4 regions of the Sporosarcina sp. FSL K6-3508 genome follow, and region 1 is predicted to be linked to each of the others. Evidence: riboswitches for the same ligand, from Rfam matches in the RefSeq annotation. Region 1 holds a riboswitch; each other region holds the start of a gene.
What was found. Region 1 has a riboswitch for cobalamin ahead of MKX97_RS02535 (helical backbone metal receptor). Riboswitches for the same ligand answer to the same signal wherever they lie in the genome.
Positions count from the first base shown of each region.

Region 2: another riboswitch for cobalamin. It lies ahead of MKX97_RS17365 (hypothetical protein); the one in region 1 lies ahead of MKX97_RS02535 (helical backbone metal receptor).
Region 3: another riboswitch for cobalamin. It lies ahead of metE (5-methyltetrahydropteroyltriglutamate--homocysteine S-methyltransferase); the one in region 1 lies ahead of MKX97_RS02535 (helical backbone metal receptor).
Region 4: another riboswitch for cobalamin. It lies ahead of cobJ (precorrin-3B C(17)-methyltransferase); the one in region 1 lies ahead of MKX97_RS02535 (helical backbone metal receptor).

Region 1 is NZ_CP152016.1:537,305-541,824, forward strand. Features, by position in the region: gene MKX97_RS02525 (DUF1934 domain-containing protein) at 1-288, shown strand, start outside; gene argS (arginine--tRNA ligase) at 285-1,952, shown strand; cobalamin riboswitch at 2,683-2,814, shown strand; gene MKX97_RS02535 (helical backbone metal receptor) at 2,957-3,943, shown strand; gene MKX97_RS02540 (iron ABC transporter permease) at 3,936-4,520, shown strand, end outside.
Region 2 is NZ_CP152016.1:3,487,526-3,492,045, forward strand. Features, by position in the region: gene MKX97_RS17360 (sugar diacid recognition domain-containing protein) at 1-591, opposite strand, end outside; gene MKX97_RS17365 (hypothetical protein) at 669-2,084, opposite strand; cobalamin riboswitch at 2,257-2,432, opposite strand; gene MKX97_RS17370 (DedA family protein) at 2,646-3,296, shown strand; gene MKX97_RS17375 (IclR family transcriptional regulator) at 3,984-4,520, opposite strand, start outside.
Region 3 is NZ_CP152016.1:2,364,414-2,368,933, reverse strand. Features, by position in the region: gene MKX97_RS11640 (Na+/H+ antiporter NhaC family protein) at 1-257, shown strand, start outside; gene metE (5-methyltetrahydropteroyltriglutamate--homocysteine S-methyltransferase) at 299-2,593, opposite strand; cobalamin riboswitch at 2,736-2,870, opposite strand; gene MKX97_RS11630 (malate synthase G) at 3,228-4,520, shown strand, end outside.
Region 4 is NZ_CP152016.1:3,314,587-3,319,106, forward strand. Features, by position in the region: gene MKX97_RS16490 (precorrin-8X methylmutase) at 1-498, opposite strand, end outside; gene cobK (precorrin-6A reductase) at 488-1,270, opposite strand; gene cobJ (precorrin-3B C(17)-methyltransferase) at 1,280-2,962, opposite strand; cobalamin riboswitch at 3,095-3,271, opposite strand; gene MKX97_RS16505 (DoxX family membrane protein) at 3,585-4,130, shown strand; gene MKX97_RS16510 (hypothetical protein) at 4,403-4,520, opposite strand, start outside.

The DNA of each region.
Region 1 (4,520 bases):
GAAGAACAGATAGAAGGTATGCCGTCTGTCCGTACGACAGTGAAGCTACATGCGGAAGACGCGTTTATCATGCGAAAAGGCGGCGTTCAGATGAGATTGCCGTTCCGAACGGATGATGCGAGGTTTGGTACATATGGAAACGGCCCAGCCATCATGGATTTGTTGGTCGAAACGAAAAAACTTCAGTGGACGCAAGGGAGTTTTTCAGTGGCCTATGATTTGCATGCAGAAGGAAATTTATTAGGGAAATATCAATTGACAATAACCTATTCGGAGGTAACGAAATGAACGCAGTGGAACAAATACAGCACGAAATCAAAGAGGCATTGCAGCGGGCGGTTGAGAAGACAGGTCTCGTTGAACAGTCAGAGATGCCAGAAATTAAACTGGAGTCACCGAAAAATAAGGAGAACGGGGATTACGCAGCGAATATCGCGATGCAGCTTACGAAACTTGCAAAGAAACCGCCGCGCGCAATTGCAGAGGCGATTTTAGAGCATCTAGACACGTCCGCCACTGCGATCCAAACGATCGAAATTGCAGGCCCTGGTTTCCTTAACATCCGTCTAAAAGCTGACAGTCTCGCAGATGTTGTCAAATCGGTGCTTGATCAAGGTGAAGCATATGGTCATTCCGAAAGCGGTAAGCAGCAGAAAGTCCAAGTGGAATTCGTCTCTGCGAACCCGACAGGTGATTTGCACCTTGGACATGCACGTGGAGCTTCATTAGGCGATTCACTTTGTAATATTCTTGACGCAGCGGGTTATGATGTTTCGCGTGAATATTATATTAATGATGCAGGAAATCAAATCAATAACCTGGCATTGTCCATTGATGTTCGTTACTTCGAAGCGCTCGGTTTGGATAAAGAGATGCCAGAAGATGGCTATCGCGGACCTGATATCATTGAGATTGCAAAGGGGCTGGCGGAGGAACACGGCGACCGTTATGTACAAATGCCGGAAGAAGAACGCCTGGCATTTTTCCGTGAGCACGGTCTTCAAATTGAATTGGATAAGTTGAAGAAGGACTTGGCTGATTTCCGAGTTCATTTCGACAACTGGTTCTCTGAAACATCGTTATATAACAACGGTAAAATTGAAGTAGCGCTGAATAAGCTGCGTGAAAATGGCCATGTCTATGAAGAAGACGGAGCAATTTGGTTCCGTTCCACGACATTTGGTGATGACAAAGACCGCGTGCTGATAAAACAGGACGGTTCATTCACATATTTGACGCCGGACATCGCGTACCACGAAGATAAACTGCGTCGCGGATTCGATAAGCTCATCAATATTTGGGGAGCGGACCACCACGGCTATATCCCGCGTATGAAAGCAGCAATCCAGGCTTTGGGTTACGATCGCGACACGCTAGAAGTGGAAGTAGCGCAAATGGTTCAGCTATACAAAGACGGTGAAAAGTTCAAGATGAGCAAGCGGACAGGGAAAGCCGTCACGCTGCGTGAACTAGTCGAAGAAGTAGGACTTGATGCCGTACGTTATTTCTTCGCTATGCGTTCAGGCGATGCCCAAATGGACTTCGACCTTGACCTGGCAGTTTCCAAATCCAATGAAAACCCGGTTTACTATGCACAATACGCGCATGCCCGGATCTGTTCGATTTTGCGTCAAGCAAAAGAGCAAAACTTACAAGCTTCAACAGACAACGTCACTCAATTGCAAGACGAAAAAGAACTAGAACTGTTGAAAAAAATCGGCGACTTCCCGAAACTCGTCAGCGACGCCGCACGCCTGCGCGCACCGCACCGAATAACGACGTATATCCAAGAACTCGCTGCTGCATTCCATAGCTTCTACAACGCCAATAAAGTGCTTGACCCTGAAAACAAAGAACTATCCGAAGCGCGACTCGCCTTGGTGACTGCAACAAGCATTACGATTGCCAATGCATTGAAACTAGTCGGCGTAGAAGCACCTGAACGGATGTAATTCCGGATTCAAATTAAACAAGCCAAGCAAGAGTTATCGACAACTCTTGCTTGTTTTTTATTTCCGCTCTGATGCTGATTCGTTTTCTAGGAACTCTCTTTCATTCAATGAAAGTACCGAGGAAGTCCGTTTTACTTTTTAGACATTTGTCGTAGTGTAGGAAATGTCCGGTTTGCACCATGTTTGGCACGGTTAATGTGAGGGGTGGCTCGGTTCGCATACACTTTGGTTCGGTCCTCTGTCTTTCTAGTTTGTTTATGAGGTAAAGAGGTTAATGAAAGTGGCTTAGAATTGATACCTTCTAGAGGTGAATGTATAGCGTTAGGAATTCTTTTTTATAAGTTAGTTCAATGGGCGATACTTATTTACTCGTTACATACAATGGTTTCACTTTATATCACCTCTATTTATTTAGGGATTGGAGCGTAAGACGGTCGACTCCGGGAGGATCAGCGTGCGCCTTGAGACCCCGCAGGTAGCGCAGCGGACGAGGAGGCTCAAGCCACGCCCTCCGGAAAGCGTACCGTCTGGAGCGTAGATCCCGGTGTACGTACTGTGGGTTATTTTAAGTCCCATTCGGATAGTGATTCCTACTTTTTCAGTATTTATTTTAATAAAACGCTTGATTGGAGGTAAGAAAGCGTCCCGCCTGAAGCTCGAATCCCCGGACACAAACACGCACTCCGGCTGTACAACAGTCCGTTTTATAGTATAATAGAGCACGATTACAAATTACATAATTCCAAAAGGTTCTCTAAGTCAAATAGAGATGAAAAGGGAAATCGGTAAAAGCCGATGCGGTCCCGCCACTGTACGTGCTCCATGCACAAGCCAGGTACCTGCCTTTTAGGAAAAGAAGTTCCGCAGCAGCCTACGAGGATAGGCACAGTGGTGGTAATCTGACATAGATTTCATCCTGTCCAATCCTTCGAAATGATCGAAGGATTTTTTTATGTCTGCGGCAGACAACGTAATACGTAATGAACGCAAAGGGAGGAAATCACATGAAGAAGTTTTGGCAGTTGTTGCTGACAGCGATGCTGGCAGTCCTGGTGCTTGCAGCATGCGGTAACGACAGCGAGAAAGAAGAAACACCAGTCGATTCTGATGAACCAGCAGAAACGGAACAGGAAGAACAAGCAGGAGGGAATTCTTCCAGCTATCCATATACAATCAATGATGCCGTCGGAGAAGATATCACATTTGAAAAAGCTCCGGAAACTGTCATCTCGTTAATTCCAAGCAATACAGAAATTTTATTTGGCATCGATGCAGGTGATAAAGTGATCGCTGTCACGGAAAACGATGATTTTCCGGAAGAAGTGAAAGATCTCGATAAAGTCGGAGATTATAACGTCAACGTAGAAAAAGTTATTTCATTGAAACCAGATGTCGTTTTCGCGCATGATATGATGCTGGGCTCTGGTGAAGAAGGTTTGAACCAAATTCGCGACGCGGGCATCCAGGTAGTCGTTATACCGACTGCAGAAACATTCGAAGAAACATATGAAACGATTAAAATCTTCGGCGAAATCATGGATAAAAATGAGGAAGCTAATAAGATCGTAGAAGATATGAAAGCAAAAGTTGAGGATATCAAAGCGAAAGCAGCGGATATTACAGACAAGAAAACGGTGTTAGTGGAAAACTCAGATGCACCGGAAATTTATGCACCTGGTAAAAACACATTCCCGCAGCAGTTCTTAGACATGATCAATGCAGAAAACATCATCACAGAAGAAGGATGGGTAATGATCAGTCCTGAAACGATCGTCGATGAAAGTCCGGACGTCATTCTTGTGTCCTACAGCTATGTGCCGGATGTTGTTGAAAACATTAAGAAGCGTGACGGTTTCGATACGGTTACTGCAGTGAAAGAAGATCAAGTCATTCAAGTGGATGAAAATATCACAAGCCGGACAGGTCCGCGTTTAGCGGACGGATTGGAAGCTTATGCAAAAGCGATCTATCCAGAGGTGTTTGGTGAATAAAACGGCTATCGCCTATACTGTGTCAATTGCCACGCTACTTGTGGCAATTTGGCTCGGTGTATCGATCGGCACAGTGAAGATACCGATTGAGACGCTATGGAACGATGCAGATGCAACTGCGAGCAATATTCTTTGGAAAATCCGCATGCCGCGTGTGCTGCTGGCTGGAATTGTCGGCGCATCTCTTGCGATTTCAGGCGCTGCTTTCCAAGGATTGTTGAAAAATCCATTAGCAGATCCATACACCCTCGGAGTGTCATCCGGTGCCTCTGTAGGCGCTGTGATTACACTCTTTTTTGGTATCTCCCTGCCGTTCTTAGGCGCCTTTACCTTACCCGTCTTCAGTATGGTCGGGGCAGCTGCGACGATGTTCTTGGTCATCGGCTTTGCCCGTCTGGTCGATCGGTCAATGAAAATGGAAACGATCATTTTAACAGGTATTATTTTTGGTTCATTTTTAGGTTCTGTTTTATCCTTGATGATTGCGTTAACACAAGAAGAGCTGCGCCAAATCATTGGCTGGCTGCTCGGTAGTGTCTCCATGCGCGGTTGGAAATATATCACGATGGTGTTACCG
Region 2 (4,520 bases), 680 kb from region 1:
GCGGATCATTTTCATGGAATCATGGATATTCTGAATGGACGCAAATGTTTCCATTTCCTCAACCGAAAACTGCTCTAGTAAATCGACCACTTCCAGAACCGCTACCTGCCGATAAAGCGTAACGTCAATTCCAAGCAGTGTACCTCTTTCCATAAACCGTTCATCTTTTCTCGTACCCGTCAGCCAATCAAATACGAAAAACTCCATGTCCCGTACTTTTTCATCTTTCTGCTTTCGTTTCAATGAATCTTGGATAAATAGTTCTGCCACCCGTAAGATCAACTGTGCTTGCGGACGGATCATCTTAGGTTCGCCTGTGATACCAAGCGCGGCAATCGGCTCACCTTCAATGAGGATTGGCAGCACAATACCTTTACGTACACCACGCAACCGTTCTACTTCCTCATCTGCCATATAGAGCATTTCCTTTTGGCGAATGCATAGTAATGCGCCTTCATGGAACTGATTGAGCCGTGTAACATCCGTGCTGGCCTGAATGAAGCCTCTCCGATCCGTTAAAATCACTTCTTGCTGTATTAAATTCGAAAATTCCTTCACCATTTCCTGCCCTAGTGTATCAAACTGGAACATCTACCTCACCTCGGATGAAAACTGCTAGTTATCTTAACTTTACGCCAGTTCAGTCTTCATCTCAATAGGCGGGACCATTACTTTATATGAACTTCTTTGATTCCGCAGTTCCACGCTTTCATGAGCAACTGCAAAAGTTCTGCCGTTTCTATGAAAGCAGACTTCTCCAATGTGATTGAGCCGCCGACATCCGTGTGGTTCTGTTGCACCGCAAGCCGGTTAATCATCGACAATTGTTGGTGCTTTGTTAAGGAATATCCAGACAAATTTTCAGTATCTGACGCCTTCCGTAAGCAGCCGTTCCGGATTCCGTTCCCTGCAATTTCATTCCTTACTTTTTGCCACTCTTCTGTTGTATAACTACGCTGTTCAAAGTAGCTTCCACTCTGCCAATCTGAGCCTTCAAATTGAAGATACGGACCTTTTTCCTTCGCCAGTTGCAATGAAGTTTTTATCACATGTAGATTAATTTCTTCAGATAGTTCTTCAATGAATGACACTGCCTGTTCCGAATGTAAGCTAATTCGTTGATCTGCAAGCGCTTCTTCCCATCCGGCTGCTTCAATTTGCAGATCTCGTCTATTGTCTTCTCGTTCCCATACATCCAAAATGCCATTAAGCAAACGGACATGAATTCCACAAACACGAGCCAAGACGTTTCTCCGTAGCACTTTCGACAGCTGGATATGCGAATGCAATCCTTTTGTTCCACGCTGAAAGTCATCGTCAAAATGGAAAACGATGCCGTCACTAGCTAACAGCTGCTTCATCAGTCCGATAGCGGAAAGCCTTTTGTGCGTGATGGATGGGTTCGCAACGGCCCGACGGAACGACTCACTGCCGACGTCCTGCAGAGAACCATTCATCACGCGACGTACTTCCTCCATATCAAATACGAGCCAAGATCCACATGCCTTCACCTGTTCCATAAATGTAGTAGGTATACGGATGTGCTTTTCCTTCACTTGACTGGCCAAAAATGATGGAATCCGTGAATCCAAGAGGTTCATTGAATGAAGACGACGTACAGGTTGCCCTGGATAGAATGTCTTGCCGAAAAACGCCATGATATCATCCGGTAACGTCACATACCCCATACTCAAGACCCAATAGGCTTCTCGTACTTTTTGCAACCGTTGCACAGTTTCATCCCGCATGGCTGCCATCGCAATAAGCATCAGCCGTTCTTGCGGCAGTCCCAGTCTTCGATCATAATGATTGCAAGTGACAAATTCTTTCATATACTGAAGAAGCTGTTTAGCGGATAGCAATTGATCTCGCTCCGGCATAATTTGCAATCCTAGCCATTTGATTTCATTGGATGAATAGTGATTGATCCAGCTTCCATATAAACCGTCACTCACCAGCTTCCGCACTACTTGATGAAATCCTTGGTATGCTGGCTTTTTGTGCAATTGTTCCGCTTGTCTATACAAAACTTCGAGCAACGCACGTTCATGTGTACGTTCGTCTGATTGTTCGAGAACTCTCATTTCGCCGTCTCCTTTCCTATACAACAAAAAAACAATCATCCTGGCTCTTCGGCAGGATGATTGTAATAGTTGTGATTGAGGAAACAAAAATAGGCAGCTCTAAAGAACTTCATGCAAATCGCATGAACCGCAGAGACCCTTTTGCCCCCACCTCTCAACCCCCGAAGAAAGTGTTGCTTTGACGATGTCTGGCAGGTCTCCTGGCTTCACTTCATCCTTCCGCCAAGCCTTCCCATGTCTCCATAGTGGCTTTTCTCAGCGGTCGTCCGTGTGTACAGTTGCGGGGACAGCTCCGATTTTCGGATTCCCTTTTACACCTTGATAGGTACCAACGCATCGTGCAAACTCATTTAGTATTTTATTTATTCTAGTTTACCATGAATAGTCGGAGAGGTGGTAGAAATAGTTGTTGCCTTACCTTTCGTTTAAGGAGTGTGATCATTTGGAGGCTGCATCACAATTGAGTTATTCATGACAAGCATGCGAAAAAGAAGTATAATATCTATGGTTGACTCGTATGTTTAAGAGAAAAAAATAATCTACTCGAAAGTGAGAATAGGAATGACATTCATCCAAAACATAATAAGCTTTATCTTACACATTGATGAACACTTGATTGAAATTATTCAAAACTTTGGAAATTGGTCCTATGTTATTCTATTTTTAATTGTGTTTGTTGAAACAGGTATTGTTATTTTTCCTTTTTTGCCGGGTGATTCACTTTTGTTTGCAGCTGGTGCTCTCGCTGCGATGGATGCATTTAATATTGTCCTATTAATCTTAGTATTCTTTGTAGCCGCAGTATTAGGGGATACAATAAATTATCATATCGGTAAAGCAGTAGGAACAGCAATCACTCAAAATAGACGGATGGGTAAATTTATTGACCAGAAAAAGATGAGAAAAGCTGAGGATTTCTTTAATAAGCATGGTGGTAAAACGATCGTCATTGCTCGTTTCATGCCATTTGTCCGTACGTTTATACCGTTTATTGCAGGCTCAAGTCGAATGAACTATCGATATTTCTTCGCTTACAATGTAATTGGTGCTGTACTATGGGTGGGACTATTTACAACAGTTGGTTACCTGTTTGGAAATATCCCGTTTGTTAAAAATAATTTCTCAACCATTATTCTGTCAGTAATTTTTCTCTCAGTTCTGCCAGTCTTCTATTCTTTTGCAAAGAGTCGTTTCCAAATACAAAAGAATTGAGCAATCGTTGAAGCAAGTTCTGTGTAAATAGTGCACACCAAAAATTGAACGATGGAGCAGTACAGATTGGTTCTAACAGAAAATGGTCGTTACTGATAATCGTGAATTTCTCTACTTCTTTATAACCATATATACGACTCTTAACAACCGCTGCCTTAAGAAGGGTGGTTGTTGGAGTCTATTTTTTCCAATCGTCTTTTGGTTACCTACGGTGCGAAATAGTTACCTTAAATACCGAGTTATTTTTTCGCTGAATAACTCTAACGTATTAACATATTTTATTATACCGAACAATGATGCAGCGAGAACTTTTAAATTTCTATTACATATCAATAATTATTATATCTATACTTCGTTCTTCCCCTCTCTTTGGTAGAAGCAAATTTTACAACTTTCACATTCATTTCCACATTTGCTTTTTCCCTCTACTTGCTTCTCAGAATTTACTATTTTAGTATCTCTTACCCTCATTACCTGCTCTGCTTGTATCGTACTTTCCACTTTCCTCACTCCTTATCCTAAATTTATAAATTAAATTTAACAGAATACCGGAGTGGTTTACCTTGTGTTTTTTCATAATGTGGAATAGACAGAATATTTAATGTCTTTTAAGAGCGCATGACATTACTGTATTCTCTCCATTTGGAAATACAAATAACTTTTACAATAGACTTAGCAATAGAATTATCAAATTTCAATATATCCTAATTCCTTTGAAATCAATTGCGCTGTGTTCATAACGCTTTGGATCATCTGTGTGCGCTGAGTTCCTTGCATATAAGAGGATAACCCTACTAAATTCACGGCTGCTATTACTCCGCCAGAGTAAGAAAAAATAGGCGCAGCAATGCCGTACATGCCGTCAGAGTTTTCACTGTCACTAATTGAATATCCTTTTGTGCGTATATCTGCTAGCTCTTTCTTTAAATTGCTTATATCTGTAATTGTATTTGGGCCATCATGTGCCAAGCCCTGAGCCACTGTTTCTTTTAAATAAGCGGGGTTATTTGCCAAGAGTACTTTCCCCGAACTCGTTGCATAAGATGGTTTTCTTGATCCTAAATACGTTTGGATAGAGGAAGCGTCATGGGAGGACACACGCAACACAAATACAACTGTCCCTTTATCAAACATCGCAATATGGGCAGTACCTTTATACTGGGATATGAGGTCTTTCACAAAAGGCATTGCCTTGTCGTAAACGTCTTGCTGGAACATTACATG
Region 3 (4,520 bases), 1.8 Mb from region 1:
TCCCGATTATAGCTGCATTATTCGTTCCGATTTGTATGGCAGTCGGCTTTTCGCCACTCGCGACGGCGGCTTTGATTGGTACGGCAGGGGCGCTTGGAGATGCTGGTTCACCGGCTTCAGACAGTACACTTGGTCCAACTTCGGGTCTGAATGCGGACGGTAAGCATCATCACATTTGGGATACATGTGTGCCGACATTCCTTCACTTTAATATCCCTCTACTAATCTTTGGTGTAATTGCAGCAATGGTATTATAAAACGAAAAGGGCAGATCCGAAATAACGGATCTGCTCTTTTATCATTTTACTGCAGAAACACCTAAACGCTCACGTGCTTGTTCCGTGGCGATGACCATATGTTTCAATGCGGCAACTGTTTCTTCGCGTTTTCTTGTTTTCAAACCACAGTCGGGATTGATCCAGAACTGTGAAGGTTCTAGCACTTCCAAACCTTTATTGATGATTTCCGTCATTTCTTCAACAGCCGGAACGCGCGGGCTATGGATGTCATAAACGCCAAGTCCAATTCCTTTGTCATAATGATATTCTTTGAAAGATTCCACCAAATCACCATGACTGCGTGACGTTTCGATGGAAATAACATCCGCATCCAGCGCACTGATTGCTTCAATGAAATGATTGAAATCACAGTAGCACATATGTGTATGAATTTGCGTCGTATCCTCAACGGAAGCTGTAGCAACACGGAAAGCATTCACAGCCCAGTCGAGATAATGATTCCATTCGGATTGCTTTAATGGGAGCCCCTCTCGAAGTGCCGGTTCATCTACTTGGATCATATGGATACCTGCTGCTTCAAGCGACTCGATTTCTTTACGCAGTGCGAGAGCAATTTGATTGGTCACTTCTTCTCTGGTCAAGTCATCGCGAACAAATGACCAATTCAAAATCGTCACGGGTCCGGTCAGCATACCTTTTACTTCGTGATCTGTCAGTGATTTAGCGTATACGGATTCTTCTACCGTCATCGGCTTCGTAAATACAACATCTCCATAAATGATTGGTGGTTTCACACATCGGGAACCATAGGATTGCACCCAAGCTTTTTCCGTAAAGACAAAACCATCCAGCTTTTCGCCGAAATATTCTACCATATCCGTCCGTTCGAATTCCCCGTGCACGAGCACATCAAGTCCGAGTTCTTCTTGGATTTGGATCCATTCCTTAATTTCCGCTTTTACAAAGTCTTTGTACTGCTGATCCGTAATTTCGCCTTTTCTCCATTTTGTACGTGTTATACGTACTTCAGGCGTTTGGGGGAAACTGCCGATTGTGGTTGTAGGCAATACAGGTAATTGGAACTTCTCTTGCTGCTTCAATTTCCGCTCTGCGAACGGCAGATTCCGCTTGCTGTCAGACAAAGTACTGCCTGAACTTGCTTGTCGAACCTCCTCGCGTTTGCGGGCAGGGAGTTGATTGAATGCAGTAAGAGCGGCTTCATTTTGTTTGAAATCTGAAGCGACGCTTTCTTTACCTTGTTGCAACGCAGCTTTCAGTACATTGAGTTCTTTAATTTTTTCATCCGCAAATGAAAGTGCATTCTTAATTGTTGAATCTAATTTCTGCTCTGACTGAATTGTCACGGGTACGTGAAGCAGACTGCTGGATGGCTGGATCCAAACGTTTCCGGACTCTACATGCTGTTGAATCTTTCCTAGTAATGACAGCTTGACGTTCAAATCTGATCGCCAAATATTCCGACCGTCCACAATACCAGCAGCGAGTACTTTATCATCAGGGAAGCCGTATTTCTTAAGGTTTTCCAAGTTTTTGACACCGCCATGCACGAAATCAAGACCAATTCCAGCTACTGGTAATGCAAGTGTTGCTTCATAGTGCTCAACTGAATCAAAGTATGTTTGCACTAAAACGTTCAAGCTATTTATGTTTTTTGTTAACTGCAAGTAAATTTCAGTTACGGTTTTCATTTCATCAGAAGAAATGGAAGTGCAAAGAATTGGTTCATCAATTTGCACCCATTGAACGCCTTCATCCTGTAATTCTTGCAATACCTTTTGATAAAGAGGAATCAATTGCAGAATGATAGAAGGTACGTCTATTTCTTCATACCCTTTAGAAAGTTTCAATAAAGTGTAGGGGCCGAGTAGAACAGGTTTCCCCTCGATACCGAGTTCTTTCTTTGCTTCGCGGTATGCAGTAAGTGGTTTGTTCTCAGTCAATTGAAAACGTTGTCCTTCATACTCGGGGACAATGTAGTGATAGTTCGTGTTGAACCATTTCGTCATTTCGGAAGCGACAGCATCGTCATTACCGCGTGCCATTGAAAAATAAGTGGATATCGACACTTGACCGCCTTTCCAATGATAGCGTGAAGGGATGATTCCGAACATTGTGGATGTATCGAGCACCCGGTCATACAATGTGAAATCGCCGACTGCAATTCGGTCTACTCCTGCGTCTTGTTGTTTCTTCAGGTTGGCTAAACGGATGTCTTTTGTTGTCCGCAGAAGTTCTTCTTCCGAAATTATTTCTGCCCAAAATGCTTCTAACGCTCGTTTCCACTCCCGGTTTTCGCCAATAACAGGATAGCCGACAATACTGCTTTTTACCATTTGATTTCCCCCTCATGATTTTATCCAATAAAAAAAGCATTCCTAACAAAGAATGTTAGAAATGCACGTATGTGTAAAATGCATGCCTAAATAAGCGTGCATCGTTTGCCGTGTGTCTAACACCTCCCTATTCACCGTAGGATTAAGCGTTATGAAAACAGGCAGGTATCTGGCTGGACGTAAGCACGTCTTCACAGTGGCGGGACCGCTCCAAGAAAAGGATTCCCTTTTAAGAAATGAAAGCAATGATCATTTCACCTGTTTTCAAACTATTCAATTCATGATGATTGTCTCTAAAACTATCATAAGGTTCGTTGAGTGTCAACTTGCTGGTAAATAGATAATTAAGCAATACTCTTTTTTTGTCATCTGTTATATAACTGTACAAAAGTAACAAATTCTCTTTCAAAAAAGAAGGTGTGAAAATTTACACAATTCTGTTGAAAGTTTTATAGAGTTTAGGTATGATAAGTAATAACACGACTTCAAATTAGGACATGAATCGTCATTCATACGAAGAAATCTTGATTATTGGCTGTGGGGGCACCTATGATCAATTGAGGAAGAATCGTGTTTATCGCTGTATGTTATACAACAGAGCAGCGCAAAAAAACTTAAGGGGTGGCTTTATTCTATGACAAATTATGAAAAAGTAGGCAAGCTGCAAGTCGCAAAAGAACTATACAACTTTGTTAATGAGGAAGTTCTATTAGGCTTAGAAATCCAAAAAGAACAATTTTGGACAAACTTTGATTCGCTCATTCATGAACTTGCTCCTGAAAACAAAGCGCTGTTAGAGAAACGAAGCGAATTGCAAAAAAAGATCAATGAATGGCATCAAAACAATAAAGAAACAGCAGATTCTGCTAACTATAAAGAATTTTTAAAGGAAATTGGCTATTTGGAACCGATTGTTGAGGACTTCCAAGTGACAACTTCCAATGTCGATGATGAAATCGCTATTCAAGCAGGCTCCCAATTGGTCGTGCCTGTCGACAATGCCCGCTATGCGTTGAACGCGGCAAACGCAAGATGGGGAAGTCTATATGATGCATTGTACGGAACGGATGTCATCAGTGATGAAGGTGGAGCTGAAGCTGGCGTACAGTACAATCCGATCCGAGGACAGAAAGTTATCAACTTTGCAAAAGAGTTATTAGATCAAGCAGCACCGCTTGCGGAAGGGACACATGCAGACGCCACAGCGTATGCAAACGTTAGTGGAAAACTTGAAGTGACACTTCAGAATGGCAATAAAACAGGCTTGAAAGATGCTTCTAAACTGGCTGGCTTTAACGGTTCGGAAGACGCACCTTCCGCTGTCTTGTTGACGAATAACGGATTGCATATCGAAATTGCAATCGATCGAAACCATCCAATTGGGAAAGACGATGCGGCGGGTGTGAAAGACTTGATTTTGGAAGCAGCACTTTCTACGTTGATGGACTGTGAAGACTCGATCGCAGCAGTAGATGCTGAAGATAAAGTGGGGGTCTACCGCAACTGGTTAGGTTTGATGAAAGGTGATCTGGAAGCATCGTTCAAACGAGGCAGCAAGACGGTCACTCGAAGAATGAATCCTGACCGCACATACAAAACACCAGACGGCAAAGAGCTATCGCTACACGGCCGTTCATTAATGTTCGTCCGTAACGTAGGTCATTTGATGACAAATAATGCGATTTTAGATGAAAACGGCAACGAAGTACCTGAAGGAATTTTAGATGGTGTCGTAACTTCGTTGATTGCAACACATAATCTGAAAGATGATGCAGAGTTCAAAAACTCCAGACATGGTTCAATTTATATCGTTAAGCCGAAGATGCATAGCCCGGAAGAGGCGGCATTTGCCAATAAGTTATTTGACCGCATTGAAGATTTATTGAGCTTGGAGCGCAATACGCTGAAAATCGGTTTGATGGATGAA
Region 4 (4,520 bases), 850 kb from region 1:
TCCAATAATCAAGTCTGGTTTAGCGACGCCATCCTTAATTAAACGAATCAACTCTAGCAACGCTGTTGGCGCATTACCGATAGCATAAATTCCACCTTCATGCAGACGTGTTGCTTTTTGCATTGAAATGATCGCGCGTGTTGTTCCTTCGGCTTTCGCTTCCTTCGCGACATCCTCGTCCGCAATATAACAATGCAAGTCACTGTTATGTTTCTGGAAACGTTTGCGACCTGAACCACTCTCAATCATCTGCACGTCCACCACTACATGACGGCCTGCTAAAATTGATTCAATACCTGCTTCAAGAGCATCCGGTGTAAAAATCATGCTGCGTCCTAATTCAAAATCTGCTGAAGCGTGGATTACTCGGCGAACAACCATCCATTGTTCATCTGTAAACGGGTGATCTCCCATTTCTTCTTTGATAATCGCGAAACTATGGTCGTAAATTTTATCTGGATCTACAGTCAGTGGCGTGAATTTTGTATTAAAGTTCATGTTTGGATTTTTCATCAATAAAACCTCCTAATAGTTGAGTAACTTTTTCGAAAGACGTACAGAAATTTTCATATTGAACCTTTGGTCGTTTAATCAGAATGACAGGGATCTCCAAGTCCAGAGCCGCCGTTATTTTTTCATCGACAGAACCTACTTTACCGCTTTCTTTTGTGATCATTAACGTCACGTCATACTGCTCGCATAAAGCCTTATTGAGTGATTCGGAAAAAGGTCCTTGAATCGCGATGATATCTTTTTGTTTAATTCCTAACTTATCGCATTTCTCCATATTCCCTACATTCGGCAGCATTCTGCAAAGCATCCGAATTTCGTCACGCAATAAATACTTCGCAAATACTTCCAATGTCTTACTGCCTGTCGTTAACATAACTGTCCCTTTATGCGTTTGAGCAAGTTTAGCAGCGTCTTCATAACTCTCAACCTCGGTAATCAGAGGAGAAACAAACTCCTCTTTTGGCCGCTCATAGCGAATATATGGAATCCCGCATACTCTTGCTGCCTCCATTGCGGTTTTCGATGCTTCTTCTGCGTAAGGATGGCTGGCATCGACGACACAAGTCATCTCATGCTTCTGGATTAGCGCGATCATGTCCTCCACTGTTAGTCTTCCTACCAGATAGGAAAGATCATTTGCTTTTAAACTTTCAGCTGCAGATTCGGTAACGACCGTGGCGATTAAAGGATAGCCAAGACCCTGTAAATGAATGGCTAGAGCTCTAGCATCGCTAGTGCCTGCTAAAAATAAAATCATAGTTTCCTCCTAGTCCCCGCAAGGTGCTGGCTCTACTTCAATCTTGCAGCTCATATCGTAATAGTCATAATTCAAAACTTTTTTAACACGTTTGAAATACTTGAAGAAACGTTCGTTAGGATGCGCATTTTGTTCGTATTCTTCTATAATTTTTGTTACTAGCGGAATTAAATCTTCCGGTTCAATTCCCTCTGCAACCGGCTGAGCCGCATGAGCAGTACGACCAACCGGCTTCGCTCCAATAAATAAATCGAATTTTTTCTTCCGATAAACGATGCCGATATCATCGAACACCGGGCGATAACACGCCATCCCGCATCCATTGAATCCGACATGCAACTGCTTCGGAAGCTTCATCCCTTCAAACTTCGCTGCGATTTCTTCCGCGTATGGGATAGAATCCGCCTTTTCCCCATAGCAAAAATCACAAGCTTTGACTTTTAAGACTTCCCCTGCCGGCATAACAGTCAAGTTAATGTGTTCTAGCTTTTCAACAATCGCTTCAGGGTCATCTGTCGTAACCTTTACTACGAAATGATGGTTTGGAGTATATTCCAAGGTACCTTTCTCACCAACGACTTCAGCCAATACACGCATTTGTTCTGCTGTAATCAGTTTGTTGGCAACGCCTGGTGAAACGGAAAACTCAAAGATATCTTCAATCGGCTGTCTCACCAAAAAAGGGTTTTCCACTTCCTCTTTCGTCACCATAGATAGTGCTTTTAAAGCCATATCCAATGACTGAACCTTTTGTTCCGGTGCTGGTTCTGACCGTTCCACTTCTGCCTGTTTTGGCATTGGTGTGTGCTCTGGTTTCTTACTTATAATTTCTTCATGACCGGACTGCGCCTCCCCAGTTTCTTGATCAAGCGCCCATGGTTCCGCTTCCTTTTTCAAACGCTGGTGCGGTTTTAAACTTTGTTTACCTTCCCCTAATGTATACTTACGTTGATATCCTCTCGGAGTAATAATTTTATTATCATAAAAGAAAGTCGAAGAGTTACCGATAATAACAGTAGTCAACATCCCGATATCATGCTCTAGCATTTCCGCTAATGTTGTCAGGACAATATGTTGATTTTCACGATAAGCACTTTTCACTAGCCCTACAGGTGTATCAGGGGAACGATATTTCAGTAAAATCCTTTGTGCCTCTACAATTTGACGCGTCCGACGTCCACTTTTCGGATTGTATAAAGCTACTACAAAATCCGCCATCCCCGCTGCTTCAATACGTTTTTCGATAACAGTCCAAGGTGTTAAATGGTCACTTAAACTGATCGTACAAGCATCATGCATGACAGGTGCGCCCAGTAAGCTCGCACATGAATTGATCGCCGAAATACCTGGCACAATTTCCACTTCAATTCCTTCTGCTTCAGTCCAACCTTTTTCAATCAGCACTTCATAAACTAATCCAGCCATACCGTATGCACCTGAATCACCGCTCGAGATCACTGAAACAATACCGCCAGCCTCCGCTTTCTTAACAGCATCTTGTGCACGTGACACTTCTTCAGTCATGCCTGTACTAACAATGGACTTCGCTGTTACTAAATGCTTAATCAACTCTACGTACGTTTTATAACCAATAATATAATTACTTTCTTGCAGCGCCTCTAATGCTCGTCCTGTTATATGTTCAGTAGCTCCGGGACCGAATCCAACGACGAAAATTTTTCCCTTTTTCATGGTTTCCCTCCAAATAAAAAATGCCTACACTCCTTTTCAAAGGAATGTAGGCATGTGAAAGTATAATAGAAATCATACTGAAACATAAAACAATTAATTTTATTGTCCCGCCTATACTTCTCCCTCCGAAAAGTATGTGTCGTTTAAATAAGCAGGTTTCCTGACTCAAGCTTCATTTTACTCTTACACCTTCCCGATTTCTCAGTGGTATTGTAATTTCATCAGCTTTACAGTAGCGGGGGCTGTACTAGACTTTCACTAGTTTCCCTTTTACCTCACTATGTGAGCACTTATTTAAATTAGTTTATTTAATTTTCATAAATATAACATACAATCTCTAAATCTACAAACTTCCTTTAGATTTATTTATGAATCCATAAACTAGATTCTGGAAACGCTTTGGATAATTGTAATTTCTATTCCTATACAAAACTTATCATGAGCGCAATCATGAGCAAGGTGGATACGTACAGGATAACTTTGTTATATTTTAGAATCATCTCATCAAAGTCAAGCATATTTATACATTTCGTAAACTATTCACACTCTTTAATTACAAGGTTGTGAACTTTTTGGATAGGCATTAAGTTGTAGTGTAAACTGTTCATTGGAGGTGGTTATTATGAAGAAAAATAAAGCAATCCTAATACCAGAGAACCCCATTTCACAGTTTTTATTCAACGATTCTCGCTCCGGACTTATTTGGTTAGTCATTCGGGTTTATGTCGGATTTGCTTGGTTGAAGGCTGGCTGGGGAAAAGCAATGAGCGATGCATGGACCGGTGAAAATGCAGGTGTCGCCATCCATGGATTTGTAAGCGGCGCTCTTAAAAAATCGACTGAAGGCGGAGATGTGACCAACTGGTATGCATCATTTCTGGAAAATGTCGTCTTGCCGAACGCCAAGGTATTCGGTTTCATAGTTGCCTATGGGGAGATGCTTGTTGGTCTCGGTTTGATCTTCGGATTGTTGACAGGAATTGCTGCTTTCTTCGGTGCATTCATGAATGTCAGTTTTCTGTTTGCAGGTACTCTTAGCACGAACCCCCTATTGTTCATTCTCGCAACTTGGCTCGTACTCGCATGGAAAGTAGCAGGCTGGTATGGCCTCGACCGCTGGGCATTGCCGATGCTTGGTACGCCTTGGGTGAAAAATGACAAGTTATGAAGGTAGACGTCGAAAATGAAAAAATCTCTTCCTGAAAACTCGGGAAGAGATCGTAAAAATTGAAGTGAACCCAATATTAACGTTTTGAGAAATATACTTATATAATTTAAGTATATCTAATCCATCGAAAACCATTCATATCAACAATCTACTTAATAACAAGTGGATAAAACTGTATGAAGAAGTATAGAAAATGATAATGCTTGAACCAATTTGAACCAAAATGATAGAGGCTAGTTGAATACATTTCCCCTAAAACTTTTGTCTGTCATTTAAATTCTAAAGGGTCTATCATTTTCAGAGAGTGTAACTACAACATTTGAACTTTGTATTAACTCATTATCTCGAATCTTTTCTTTTAGAACTGCTACAATGTATTGGCATTCTATA